Regions from separate parts of the Cytobacillus dafuensis genome, predicted to be linked through region 2. Evidence: predicted binding sites of a transcription regulator. Region 2 holds the regulator's gene; the other holds the start of a gene.
The links. The regulator Rex, encoded in region 2, represses fermentation and respiration genes when NADH is low (regulators of the CRP and FNR family bind a similar motif). The targets are predictions, from matches to a motif close to TTGTGAAATATTTCACAA.
Positions count from the first base shown of each region.

Region 1: FSZ17_RS08090 (YwiC-like family protein) is a predicted target of Rex. The motif match lies at 5,786-5,803, and genes of this name have one in related genera.

Region 1 covers NZ_CP042593.1:1,705,711-1,713,229, reverse strand. Annotated here, with positions in the region: gene FSZ17_RS08115 (acetylornithine transaminase) at 1-836, opposite strand, end outside; gene argB (acetylglutamate kinase) at 833-1,606, opposite strand; gene argJ (bifunctional ornithine acetyltransferase/N-acetylglutamate synthase) at 1,619-2,851, opposite strand; gene argC (N-acetyl-gamma-glutamyl-phosphate reductase) at 2,865-3,896, opposite strand; gene FSZ17_RS08095 (Crp/Fnr family transcriptional regulator) at 4,136-4,828, shown strand; gene FSZ17_RS08090 (YwiC-like family protein) at 5,013-5,729, opposite strand; gene mobB (molybdopterin-guanine dinucleotide biosynthesis protein B) at 5,848-6,378, opposite strand; gene FSZ17_RS08080 (molybdopterin molybdotransferase MoeA) at 6,372-7,519, opposite strand, start outside.
Region 2 covers NZ_CP042593.1:634,781-642,299, reverse strand. Annotated here, with positions in the region: gene groL (chaperonin GroEL) at 1-1,202, opposite strand, end outside; gene groES (co-chaperone GroES) at 1,266-1,550, opposite strand; gene FSZ17_RS03360 (CPBP family intramembrane glutamic endopeptidase) at 1,809-2,540, shown strand; gene FSZ17_RS03355 (YdiK family protein) at 2,537-2,743, shown strand; gene FSZ17_RS03350 (redox-sensing transcriptional repressor Rex) at 2,817-3,464, opposite strand; gene moaC (cyclic pyranopterin monophosphate synthase MoaC) at 3,491-3,979, opposite strand; gene FSZ17_RS03340 (ABC-F family ATP-binding cassette domain-containing protein) at 4,437-6,359, shown strand; gene tsaD (tRNA (adenosine(37)-N6)-threonylcarbamoyltransferase complex transferase subunit TsaD) at 6,590-7,519, opposite strand, start outside.

The DNA of each region.
Region 1 (7,519 bases), 1.1 Mb from region 2:
GTTGCAATGGAAGCAGAAATGGATAATGGATTTCCGCCAAATGTTGATCCATGGCTTCCAGGACCAAATACAGATTCAAGTTCCTTCCTCCCAATCACTGCTCCAATTGGCAAACCATTTCCTAATCCTTTAGCAGAAGTAACGATATCCGGAGCTAATTGAAAATGTTGGAATGCAAAAGGTTTACCAGTCCTGCCAATTCCTGTTTGGATTTCATCAATGATAAAGAGAGCTCCGTAATCTTTACAAAGCTGCTCAACTTCACTTAAAAACTCTCTTTCTCCAATATGAATACCGCCTTCACCTTGAACAATCTCGATCATTATAGCAGCTGTTTCTGAATTCACTTCTTGTTTTAAGGCATCAATATTATTATAAGGAACATATATAAATGTTTCTAACATTGGTCCGTATCCTGTTTTGATCTTATCCTGACCAGTTGCAGACATAGCAGCAAAAGTACGGCCGTGAAAGGAGTTATGAAACGTAATAATTTTCGTTCGACCTGTCGCCTTTCGTGCTAATTTTATTGCTGCTTCATTTGCTTCTGCTCCACTATTAGCAAAGAAAACCAATTCCATTTCCGCGGCATCTGCTAATAGCTTTGCAGCCACTTCCTGCTCTTCTTGAATAAATAAGTTAGAGACATGCCAGAAACGATTAAGCTGCTTGATAATGGCATGATGAACTGCCTCTGGACGATGCCCAAGATTGCATACACCAATCCCTGATGTAAAGTCTAAATATCTTTTTCCATCTTTATCTATAATGATGCTACCTTCGGCGAAATCTGGCTCAATCTCCCAACGTGAATAAGTAGGAAATAAATGGCTCATTGTAAAACCCTCTCTTTTGCATGTATTTCTGTTCCGCTCCATTCCGAACCTTCAAAAAACTTTTTTTCTCCAGAAACGATCATCACACTATGAAGTCCTTTTTCAATCGCATCTATCGCAGATTTAACCTTAGGAATCATGCCGCCCGTTATTTTTTCTTCAGTAATATATCTTTGCACTTCAGCTATATCGGTTTGTTGAATAAGCTTGCCATCAATCATAATTCCATCTACATCTGTGACAAAAATGCATTTATCAACTTGAAGGGCGTTAGCAATTGCTGCAGCAGCAAAATCGGCATTTATATTAAGCTTGATTCCATTTTCAGTAATAGCAATAGGAGTAATAACTGGTATATATTTTTCTCGTAAAAGCAAAGACACTATACGAAGGTTGATTTTCACTACTTCACCAACAAAACCAAGCCTCTCCCGATCAATAAATCTCCCCTGTAAAAATTTGCTGTCACTGCCATTCAATCCGAAAGCCTTTAATCCCTTAGATTCTAGGTTTGATACAAGCTTCCTATTCGTGTGACCTGACAAAACCATTTCCACAATCTCCATTGCTTTTGCAGTTGTCTTACGTAAACCATCAACAAATTCATGAGGAACCTGGAATAAATCAAGCATCCTATTAATATCTGATCCTCCACCGTGCACAAATACAAGCTGATACCCGTTACTTTCTAATTCTTTAAGACTTTCAAAAAATGTTGGTGCTAGCTTATCCATCACACTTCCACCGCATTTTATTAAAATGGTTTTCATGCGATTTCCTCCTTAAGTTCGGTAACTTGCGTTAATTTTCACATAATCATACGATAGGTCACATCCCCATGCTTTCCCATTTCCCTTACCATTATTTAAGTCTACAAAAATATGAATTATTTTATTTTTTAAATACTCACTAGCCTGTTCCTCTGAAAAGGCTTGAGGTACACTATTTTTTAGCATCACAATAGGACCAATGGCAATATCTACAGAACTAGGATTAATATTGACACTCGATTGGCCTATTGCTCCAATGATTCTCCCCCAGTTGGCATCCTCACCATAAATTGCTGTTTTGACTAGGTTTGAACCCACAATTTGCTTAGCTACCTTTCTTGCATCTACAACAGTTTCAGCACCTATTACCTCAACCTCAATTAACTTCGTTGCACCTTCACCATCTTTCGCAATTTGCTTTGCTAGACTTTCACAGTTTTTTGCCAGCAATTGCAAGAACACATCCCAATCTGGATGATCAGGTGTAAGAGATGTATTTCCGCTTAAGCCATTAGCCATAACTAGAACCATATCATTCGTTGATGTATCGCCGTCCACTGTAATTTGATTAAATGTTGTATCTGTCACTTCCCTAAGCGCAGCCAAAAGGTGCTTGCTTTCAATATTTGCGTCAGTAGTGATAAATCCAAGCATAGTTGCCATGTTTGGGTGAATCATACCAGACCCTTTTGCCGCCCCGCCCATAACAACTGTTTTGCCGTCAATTTTTGCTGAATAACAGCAATTTTTCATCACTAAATCAGTTGTTAAAATAGCAGTTTGAAAAGCATCCGAATGAGCAGGCTCAATACCAGGCTGAAAATTCTGAATTCCTGTATCAACCTTATCCATTGCCAAATATTCTCCTATGACACCAGTAGATGCAACAGCTACGTAATGTTCAGGCAAATCAAATTTCTTCGCCGTCCATTTTCTCATTTGGAATGCATCTCTTATGCCGCGCTCTCCCGTACATGCATTTGCACAAGCACTATTCACTACTACTGCCTGGATTGTTTCCTCAAATGCAATGCTTTCCTGTGTCACTATTAATGGCGCTGCTTGAAATTGACTCGTAGTATAAACTGCACCACAATTTGCTGGAACATCACTAATAATAATTCCTAAATCTTTTTTCGAATATCTTAAACCTGCATGAACGCCATCAGTTTTATAACCTTTTGGGGTAATGATACTTCCTCCGGTAATTTCTTTGATTAACCCAGTTTGGGATACTGCTTGCATTTTTTATTCCTCCTTATGGATACATTGGGACAAAATCTAGTCCTGCTTCATCATCAAAGCCACACATAATGTTTGCATTTTGTACAGCCTGGCCTGCTGCACCCTTCATTAAATTATCAATGACTGATATTATTGTTAGCCTGCCTGTTCTCGGATCAGCATGAAGACCAATATCACAATAATTTGAACCAGCAACCTCTTTTACAGATGGAAAGCTGTTTTCAGGGCGTATTCTGACAAATGGATGTCCTTTATAAATTTCTTTATATAGCTCAAGCAACTGATGAGTAGTGTAAGCTGTTAATAGGTGAGAATAGCTAGTAGTCATTATTCCTCTCGTAATAGGCAATAGATGTGTTGTAAATGTTATTGGTTTTATTTCTTTATTCCATAACAGAAGCTGCTTCTCAATTTCCGGTGTATGCTGATGTTCATTCACTTTATAGGCTCTGAAGTTCTCATTTGCCTCTGAAAAACTAGTATTTCTTGATAAAGATCTTCCAGCACCAGAAACACCTGATTTCGCATCAATTATTATGCTTGATGGATCAATCAAATTTTCTTTCACTACGGGTGCAAGACTTAATAGTGCTGATGTAGGATAACATCCTGGATTAGCAATCAAAGATGAACTTTTAATTTCTTCCTTATACCATTCTGATAGCCCATAAACTGCTTTGTCAGTCAAGCCTTCATTGACAGGTTCATGTTTGTACCATTGCAAATACGTCTCAGGTGGTAATCTTAAATCTCCTGATAAATCAATCACTTTTATATCTTTATTAGCGAAATCTGCTGCTAGCTTCCCGGAAATTCCCGATGGTGTTGCAAGAAAAACGATGTCCGATTGTTCCGCAATTTTTTCTGAGTTAATGCTTTGCAATTTTTCGTCCATTACATCATAGAGGTGAGGATATTCCTTCCAAATGGGAAGGTCTTCTTTCGTTGAATGAATAGACTGAATTTCAAATTCAGGATGTCTATATAAAATACGCAGTAATTCCGCTCCTCCATATCCAGTTGTTCCAATTATTGAAACTTTCATAGCTTTTCCCTTCATTTCCTCTTTGTATATTTAATCATTTTAATTTATATTTATAAATCGTATTTCCCTTATTATAGAAACTTGGAAAAATAAAATCAACTGTTTTTTCTTGATGTTTTACAACTTTACAATATAATAGTAGTATTATCTTAGGATTCATTTATTTACACTTATATAATTGAGTGATAGAAGTTCGTTTTCCCACGGACAGAAACTACGGGAAAAGGTGGTAATTTTCAATGCAGTCTTTTACTGAGCTTTCAGAAGAACTGAAAGAAATATTATTGATGGCTCATCATAAAAGAAAAATTATAAAAGGAACATTTCTCTATCAAGAGGGTATGCACGCAAATGAGCTTTTCATTGTGGAAAGTGGACTAATTCAGGTTAGTAAAATTGTCCCTGATGGCCGCGAGCTCACGTTAAGAATGTGCTCAAAAGGTGATTTAATTGGTGAATTATCGCTTTTTTGTCTTTCACCAAAATATATGATGAATGCTAAAGTAATTGAAAGTGGAGAAGTTTTAGTTATCTTTAAAGACGAACTTGAGGAAAAGCTTGAGCAAAACCATCAACTTGCACTTGAATTGATGAAATGGATCAGTCTTCAATACCGTAAAACACAAACAAAATTTAGAGATCTTGTTCTTCATGGAAAAAAAGGAGCTCTATACTCAACCTTAATACGACTTGCGAATAGCTATGGAGAATTATCGAGGGAAGGTATAACAATTAAAGTACCATTAACCAATCAAGAACTAGCCAATTTTTGCGGAACATCAAGAGAAGTAGTAAATCGAATGCTTGGTGAATTAAGGAAAATTGGAATCCTTTCTATTGATAAAGGAATTATTACAATCCATAGTCTTTCTTACTTAAAAAAAGAAATTGATTGTGAGAACTGTCCTCTAGATATTTGCAATATTGAATAGAAAAGAGTAAGTGCCTTCAACTAGTCATATCTCGAACTCTTAAAATGCTATACATATTTTAATAGGGGCTGTCCCAAAGCAAGGGGTCAGGCACCACGAACAATATCTAGAATCAATAAGTGAGTGGAATTCTAGATATTGTGTATTAAGTGGATGCCAGATACCTTATGGGACAGCCCCTTTTCTAGATAATAACGAAAAGAATAGCGATAAAGAAGAAAGCTGTATTAACAATTTCAAGAACTCCCAGTTTGTTCATAGACATTGGCTTCCCATAAAATACAAATGCCCTTATCATACTCGGTAGGAATGCAATGGCAATTTGCCACTCACCCAGTATGAGCCATGCAATGATCAAACCAATATGATAAACCCATGATATCCATTTATATGTTTGATTCTTTTTCTCTCTAATCATTGTTTTTACATAAAAAGTACAACCAGTAAAAAACAAAATTGAACTAAAAAAGACAATAATTGCCGATGAGTTGATTTCACCGTTTGGCAGAAAACTGCTTGCTAGTCCAGAAAGTGAGAAAGCAAAAATAGCACTTAAATCATTGCCAAATGCCCGATCTCTATTTTTCGATGAATAATAAGCATTAAGTATAAAAAAAGGGGTCATCAGCAAGCCAAATATTAAAATAGAGGGCCTTACCAATAATGGGATACTTAGCACAGCTAATGCAGGAACAAAATAAATAATCGTCCATTTTACATAAAAGGATGTTTTTTTCTTTTTAAATAATAAAAGCATTGGATATGTAGCTAAATATAATAATAACCACCCAATGAAAAAGGGAATATGAGCCCAGTGAAATTCAGATGCTGCAACACCGAGCCAAAAAGGGATAATTAACATTGCCCATGCACCATGCTGTTTCGGTAAAAATAGCTTCATTTTCATTACCTCCCTACTGAAGCTTTCTATACTATATACATAAATCCATACTTATAAAGTGAAAAGCATCACAGATAAAGAAAGAACCGTCAAAATTTGACGGTTCTTTGACAAAGCTCTATTTATTTAATTGTTTCATCAAGTACTGGCAAATCCATTCTAACCCTTTATTGTCATGAACATTGAAAAAGGAGATTGGAGAAAATGTATTTTGGATTTCTTCAGCTATATTGTTCCAAGAGATAACAGCTTTAATATTTTCCAAACTTGATAAAAGAGCATGGTCTTCTTTTTCCTTTATGATCACAACTTTAGGATACTCTTCATTTTTATGTCCTTCAATGATGATAAAGTCAGGCTTTAGAGACTCCAGAATTCTAATTTGTTCTTGTAAAGTCCAGGCCAATTTTTCGGCTTGCAACAGAAGCCTTCCACTTCCTTCTACGATAGAATATAGTGCACCTGAAGCTATATGCTGACCTGAGTCCTTACTATCAATAATGTCCGGTTTGCCTCCATGCCCATGATGCTTGATAGTAGCCACCGCAAATCCATTTTTAGATAAACATTCAATCACTTTTTTCACAAGCGTTGTTTTTCCGCTATTCTGGTAACCAACTATTTGAAAAATTATTGGTGCTTTTACCATGGCCACTCATTTCCAGTAAAATCTTCTAGCAATAATACATCTACTTCTGTACCTGCCTCGAAGCCTCTTGTTCCTCCTGGTAAAATAATAAAGGAGTTAGCCCCAGCAAGACTCATCACAATATTAGATTTATCTAATCCGCTTGGAGAAACTGCCAATTTACCTTCTTTAAAAGTTAAGTCACTTCTTACAAAGCGAGTAAAAGGATTTGCCTTTAAAAAGTCTTCTTCAAGAATTGCTTTTTCTTTACGTAGATGTGGCTTCTCAGTAAACAGCATTTTCCTTATAATTGGCCGTGCATAAAGTTCAAAACCAACATAACATGCGGATGGGTTTCCAGATAATCCAAATAAAAGCTTTCCCTCAAATTGAGCTACAGTTGTTACACTGCCAGGACGCATAGCCACCTTATTAAATAGAACCGCGGCCTTCATTTTTTCATAAATGGCAGGTAAGTAATCAAAATCGCCTACAGAAACTCCACCTGTTGTAATTAGCATATCAACTTTATCAAGTGCCTGTTTGACCGCTTCATAGCAGGTTTCAAATTCATCAGGAAGCTTGCCAAAATAAAGGACTTCTGCACCTGTTCTTTCAATTTGAGCCGCAATCATATGTGAATTGCTGTTCCTGATTTTTCCTGGCTCTAATGGATCATCAACATCCAATAGCTCCGTACCTGTTGCAAAAAGACCTACTAATGGTTTCCTTGCCACTGGAACTTTTGCGTAGCCGAATGTAGCAAGAATCGCTTGTGTTCCAGGATTAATCTTTGTCCCTTTTCTAATGAGGACATCGCCTTCCTTAGCATCTTCCCCTCGATATGAAACATTATCACCTGAATTATATGGACGTTTAATTGACATAAAGCTTTTTCCGTCCTTTTCATATACCTTTGCTAACTCAAGCATAACAACTGCATCACATTCAGAAGGCATTTGAGCACCAGTCATAATACGAACAGCTTGAAAAGCTTCTACACTCTTTGTTGTGATTAATCCTGCTCCAATATGGTCGACAACCTCGAATTCCACTGGATTTGTTTGTGCCGCTAATTTTGTATCAATCGCTCTAACAGCAAAACCATCATAGGGGGCACGATCAAAGTGTGGAACGTCATTTGTCGCAGTAATATCTTCAG
Region 2 (7,519 bases):
GTAGCGTTTAATGCGTCCTCGATGCGAAGCTTGCGCTCTTTTAATTCTGTTTCAGTAGCAGCACCTACTTTAATAACTGCTACACCGCCAGCTAATTTAGCTAAGCGCTCTTGTAATTTTTCTTTATCAAATTCAGAAGTAGACTCTTCTAATTGAACACGGATTTGGTTCACACGAGAAGCGATTTGCGCGCTGTCTCCAGCACCTTCAACGATTGTTGTATTTTCTTTCGTAACAACAACTTTAGAAGCACGGCCTAAAGATTCGATTGTTGCAGATTTTAGGTCACGGCCTAATTCTTCTGTGATTACTTCACCGCCAGTTAGGATAGCGATATCTTCTAACATTGCTTTACGACGGTCACCAAAGCCAGGAGCTTTAACAGCAACTGCATTGAATGTTCCGCGAAGCTTATTCACTACTAAAGTAGCAAGTGCTTCACCTTCAACGTCTTCAGCAACAAGTAATAATGACTTGCCTTGCTGAACCACTTGCTCAAGAACTGGAAGAATTTCTTGAATGCTTGTGATCTTTTTATCTGTAATTAAAATGTATGGATTATCTAGAACTGCTTCCATCTTATCAGAATCAGTTACCATGTATGGAGAAGCATATCCACGGTCGAATTGCATACCTTCTACTACATCAAGCTCAGTAGTGAAGCCTTTAGACTCTTCGATTGTGATAACTCCGTCGTTACCAACGCGCTCCATAGCTTCAGCGATTAGTTCGCCAACTTCTTTATCATCAGAAGAAATAGAAGCAACCTGTGCGATTGACTCTTTGCCTTCGATTGGTTTAGAAATTGTTTTTAACTCTTCAACAGCAGTAGCAACCGCTTTTTCGATACCTTTACGGATACCCATTGGGTTTGCGCCAGCTGTTACGTTTTTAAGACCTTCACGGATCATAGCTTGAGCAAGAACTGTTGCAGTTGTTGTACCATCACCAGCAACATCATTTGTTTTGCTAGCAACTTCAGCAACAAGCTTTGCACCCATGTTTTCGAAAGCATCTTCTAATTCGATTTCTTTCGCAATTGTTACACCATCATTTGTAATTAATGGAGAACCAAATTTCTTCTCAAGAACCACGTTGCGTCCTTTTGGTCCAAGAGTTACTTTTACTGCATCTGCAAGAGCGTCAACACCGCGGAGCATTGCGCGGCGAGCATCTTCACTAAACTTAATCTCTTTTGCCATGAATAAAAACCTCCTCAAAATATTTAAAGTAATTTTTCTTAAAATGTATAAGCTGTGCGGGTATTAGCCGATAACAGCAAGAATGTCGTTTTCGCGTAAAATTAAATATTCTTTGCCTTCGTACTTCACTTCAGTACCAGCATATTTTGAGAAGATAATACGGTCGCCTTCAGCAACTTCAAGGGCTACACGCTCACCGTTCTCAAGAACGCGGCCAGTTCCTACAGCAACAACATTGCCTTCTTGAGGCTTTTCTTTAGCAGTGTCCGGCAAAACGATGCCGCTTGCAGTTTTTTCTTCAGTTTCAACAAGCTCGATAATAATTCGATCACCTAGTGGCTTTAACAAGTGAAACAACCTCCTCAATAAATATGTAATTTATTTTATTAGCACTCTCTAACCTTGAGTGCTAACACAATTAATATATTAAAGAATCTCCTATCTATTTGCAAGAGTGAAGCTCAATTTTTTCAAAAAAAAATTATATGTCCTCACCGATAGTTAAGTTTAGATTCAAAAATTCATTTTGAGTGTACTATTTGAAACATGTACCTTTTTATGAGTAAAATGTAGTTTAGTGTACACTATTAATAAGGAGATAAATTGGTGAAAAAAGAATACTGGATCATTCTCATTGTTTATATAACCATGCAATTATCAGGCGTCATTGGAGTTCCGCTCGTTGCTTATATCGGAACCCTTTTAGGAAAAAGTATGCAGGAAATGGAGATTATCTCGGTAACTTCATGGATTGTGATCAGCTTTACCATTACATTAATCATCACTTTAGTATTGCTGCGAAAAGAAATGAAAGATCACACTTTAATGAGGAATTCAGCTTCTGCTGCTTCTTCTATTACGTGGGCCATTGGCGGTGTTTTCCTTGCTTTTTTCGCACAAACGATTGCAGCCAATATTGAGAGCTTAATTGGAATTGAAATGGGCTCTGAAAACACACAGCAAATTATGCAGCTTATTCAAGCTTCACCTATCATCATCATTGTCAGCTCTGTGATCGGTCCCATCTTAGAGGAAATTGTTTTTCGAAAAATCCTTTTCGGTTCGCTCCACAAGAGAATGAACTTTTTTCTGGCAGCTTTAATTAGCTCTGTTATTTTCGCGCTTGCCCATGCCGAAATCGAACATATCCTTTTATATTCTGCAATGGGTTTTACATTTGCCTTTCTCTATGTCAAAACAAAGCGCATCATCGTACCGATTTTTGCCCATGTGGCAATGAATACATTCGTCGTCATCCTGCAGCTAAACAAAGACAATATTGAAAACTGGCTTAAGGATATGGAAAAAATTCAAAGCTTTATTGGAGGATTTTTATGAAAAGGACACCATTGTTTTCAGGCATTATCTATATCATTCTTGGAATCCTCTTTACCCTAATGGCAATCCAGAATACTCAAAATGAACAAACCTGGGGAATGTTTACCTATCTATTCATTATTATAGCAACCATGGACTTAGGTACAGGCTTACGATTGGTTGCGTTTCACTTTAAAATAAAAAATAGTCAACCAAAAAAATGAGCCTTCGTGGAGGCTCATTTCTTTTGGTTAGGATATGGATTATGATTGCTACAGCCTTAGATTCTAGAAAGCATTAATCATTTTCTGCTGGATAATGCTTTAAAAAGTAGATAAGTGATTGAAGCTCGACTGCTAAATCGATATGGTGAATTCTAATTGTAGGTGGAACCGAAAGCCGGGCTGGTGTAAAATTCAAAATGCCCTTCACATGGCTTTGAGCAATTCTGTCCGCAATTGATTGGGCTGCTGGAGCAGGAACAGTTAATATGACTACTTGAATCTGTTGATCTTGGATGACTTTTTCAAGATCATTCATATGAAAAATAGGGACATCACTAATATGGGTTCCAACCTTCCCCTCGTCCACATCAAAAGCAACTTCAATTTTCGTATTATTGTTTTTAAGAAAATTATAATTCAAGAACGCAGTCCCTAAATTACCAACCCCTATAAGGGCTACCTTTATCAGTTCATCCTGATCCAAAGTTTTCCGAAAAAAAGAGAGCAAGTAATTGACGTTATACCCATACCCCTTTTTCCCTAAAGCTCCGAAATAAGAGAAGTCCCTTCTTATCGTTGCAGAATCAACCTTTACAGCATCACTTAATTCTGCCGATGATACCCTCTGCTTTCCAGAAGCATGCAAATTTTTAAGAAAACGATAATATAAAGGGAGACGTTTTGCAGTTGCTTGTGGAATTTTCATTGATTCACTTGCCATATATGTATCTCCTCTCCAAATTCTAACTATTCAATCTCTCGCTTAAAATCTCCATTCTTACCACCAGTTTTTTCAACTAAATACGTTTTACCGATAACCATCCCTTTATCAACCGCTTTACACATATCATATACGGTAAGCGCACATACAGATGCAGCTGTTAGCGCTTCCATCTCTACACCTGTGTTACCCTTTGTTTTGACAGTAGCAGTAATAAAAAGTATGTACTCATCTTGTACAATCTTCCATGAGAATGAAATATCCACTCCAGTTAGTGGAATCGGATGGCACATAGGGATGATTTCCCACGTTTTCTTGCAAGCCATTACACCCGCAACCTGGGCAACCGCAAGTACATCGCCTTTTTTCATTTTATTCGAAGCAATATTTTCATATATTTCTTTATTAACTGTAATACTTGAGTGAGCAATCGCCGTACGAACCGTTTCCGGCTTATCACTAACATCGACCATTTTTGCTCTGCCTTCTTGATTAAAATGTGTAAACTCAGTCATAATAACACCTCACAATCAAATCATACACTATTTTTATCCAAATGTGTAAACATTGTAAGGCTTTTCACAAATAAGATTTGATTAGGAAATCCTTACTAACACGACTATTATAGAGAAATTATATGTTTAAATAAAGTGAAACTTCCATCAGTGGGGGTTTTTCGACGCACAGGACGTGCTAGTGCCGACGTTACCACAGGACGTGGCGTTCTTAGTCGGCCTTCATCCCCCACTGATGGTTAGTTGAACCAATCGGGCATTTACGGGCAGTTGATCCCCCACTTACTCTTCTTTGCATACGCGAATCCTTGAAATGGGGGTCTTACTGCCCGTTAATCTGCGATAACCACACAGTAAATAAAAAATTTTAAGAGAGTGCTTCTCACACAAACACTCCTTTATTGCCCATCATATATGAATGGGTTACACTATCTCTATAACATAGAGGTGAAAAAAAATGATTTTATTACAAGTCAATCAATTAATAAAAAACTTCGGTGCCGAAGTTATTTTATCGAATATAAAGCTTGAAGTACAAACTCGCGACAGAATTGCCCTTGTTGGACGCAATGGAGCCGGTAAATCCACACTTTTAAAAATTATTGCTGGTCAAATGTCCCATGATTCTGGAGATATTATCAAGCCAAAGGAAGTAGAAATTGGCTATCTAGCACAAAATACAGGCCTTGAATCCGAGCGTTCGATTTGGGACGAAATGCTAACTGTATTCGATCATTTGCAAAAGCTCGAGAAGAATTTACGCAGGCTTGAAGAGAGAATGTCTGAGCCTGAAGCAATGGCAAATCAGGAAGATTATGATCGAATTTTAAAAGAGTATGACGAACGGCAGGTTCAATTTAAAGAATTAGGAGGCTATCAATACGAATCAGACATCCGCTCTGTCCTTCACGGATTGAATTTCCAATCCTTTAGTTATGATACAAAAATATCTACATTAAGCGGCGGACAGAAAACAAGGCTTGCTTTAGGAAAACTGTTATTAAAGAAACCCGATATATTAATATTGGACGAGCCTACGAACCATTTAGATATTGATACATTATCCTGGCTAGAGCAATATTTACAAGGATACGATGGAGCCATTCTAATCGTCTCCCATGATCGATACTTTTTAGATAAAGTCGTTACACAGGTGTATGAATTATCAAGAAATCAAATTCGAAAATATTTAGGGAACTACAGCTCCTATCTTGACCAAATGGCCGCAAACTATGAACGCGAAATGAAGCTCTATGAGAAACAGCAGGAAGAAGTAGCTAAGCTGCAGGATTTTATTCAGCGTAATCTAGCGAGAGCCTCCACGACAAAAAGAGCGCAAAGCAGAAGAAAACAGCTAGAAAGAATGGACCTAATGGATCGTCCACTTGGTGATGAAAAATCAGCTTCATTTGGATTCCAAATTGATAAACAATCAGGGAATGAAGTATTGAAGGCTCATTCTGTTGCTGTCGGTTATAGTGGAGAGATGATTTCAAAGGATATTTCTTTCCGTATCACTCGGGGTGAAAGCTTTGCCCTTGTTGGTCCAAACGGAATTGGCAAATCCACACTTTTAAAAACTATTATCAACAAGCTGCCCCTTCTTGAAGGTGATCTGAACTTCGGTTCAAATGTAGCTATTGGCTATTACGATCAAGAACAGGCTGAGCTTACATCGAATAAGCGTGTGCTTAACGAGCTTTGGGACGATTATCCACTAAAACCAGAAAAAGAAATTCGGACCGTGTTAGGTAACTTTCTTTTCTCTGGAGATGACGTCTTAAAAACAGTCTCAACATTAAGCGGAGGTGAGAAGGCGCGTCTAGCCTTAGCTAAGTTAATGATGCAAAAGGCTAATTTCTTAATCCTGGACGAGCCTACAAACCATCTTGATTTAGATAGTAAAGAAATTCTAGAGAATGCATTAATTGATTACCCTGGTACCATTCTATTTGTATCCCACGACCGTTACTTTATTAATCGAATTACAACCAAAGTTCTTGAGCTTAGTGAAAAGGGAGCGACTGAATATCTAGGTGATTACGATTATTATGTTGAAAAAAAGCAAGAACAAGAAGAGTTAAAAACACTGGCTTCATCTAAAATTCCTTCTTCTCCACAGCAAGTAAATCAAGAAAAAAGCTCTTATCAAATGGATAAGGAAGCTAAAAAAATTGAAAGACAGAGACAAAGAAGACTAGAAGAAGTCGAGAAACAAATTGAAGCGTTAGAAATGAAAATTGCTGAATTTGAGCAACTCCTCTGCGAACCCGATGTGTATCAAGACCATGAAAGAGTCATGGAGATTACAAAAGAGAATAACGAAACGAAGGCTAAATTAGAAGCATTAGTTGAAGAGTGGACAGTACTTGCTGATTAATGAAAGATTTTTAGAAAATCGACCAGGAGATTCTCCCTCTTGGTCTTTTTCTTATCCACAAAAATATTCACATATAATGGACTGAAATAGAGGGATTCCACAGACTTCTCCACATTATCCACAATTTATTGTGTTTTTATCCACATTATACACAATTAAATACGTGTATTCCTATTTTTATCCACATGAAAATAGTCCCCATTTAATGAGGACTATTACCTATCAATGTTTTAGTTGTGGATAGAAATATCGAGGCCTGGATTGGCATTCAGTGCCATCGTTGACCGAATCCCTTTTTCGAATAAGATACTCCCTGCTGCAGCAATCATAGCTGCATTGTCCGTACATAAGGATAGAGGCGGAATAATGAGCTGAATATCTGTTGAATTTTCAAAAACTTCCTGCAAAGCGGCACGTAAACCTTTATTTGCAGCCACACCGCCAGCTAACAATACTTGTTTTACTTTATATTCCTGAACTGCATTAACCGTTTTTGTTACGAGCACATCAATGACGCTTTGTTGAAAGCTTGCTGCCAAATCTTCTGGGGATATCTTTTCCCCACGCTGTTCCGCATTGTGGACTGTGTTGATAACTGCTGATTTTAATCCACTAAAACTAAAATCATAGGATCCTTCCTCTAGCCATGCTCTTGGTAGAGGGATGATAGGCTCTCCTTCTTGAGCAAGACGATCAATATGAGGTCCTCCAGGATAAGGCAGGCTTAAAGTTCTTGCAACTTTATCATACGCCTCGCCTGCAGCATCATCTCTAGTTTCACCAATTACTTCAAAATGTCCATGCTCCTTCATAAAGACAAGCTCTGTATGTCCTCCTGAAACAACAAGTGAAAGCAATGGAAATTCCATCTCAGCAACGAGACGATTCGCATAAATATGGCCTGCAATATGATGTACCCCGATTAATGGAATTCCATGTGCAAAAGCGACCGCTTTGGCTGCGTTAACACCGATAAGAAGTGCTCCCACTAATCCAGGACCTTCTGTTACTGTGATCGCATCTAAATCAGCAAAGCTAATATTAGCCTGATTTAATGCTTCTTCAAGCACAATCGTTATTTGTTCCACATGATGACGTGAAGCAATTTCGGGAACAACGCCTCCAAATCGTTTGTGACTTTCTATTTGTGAAGCTACTAC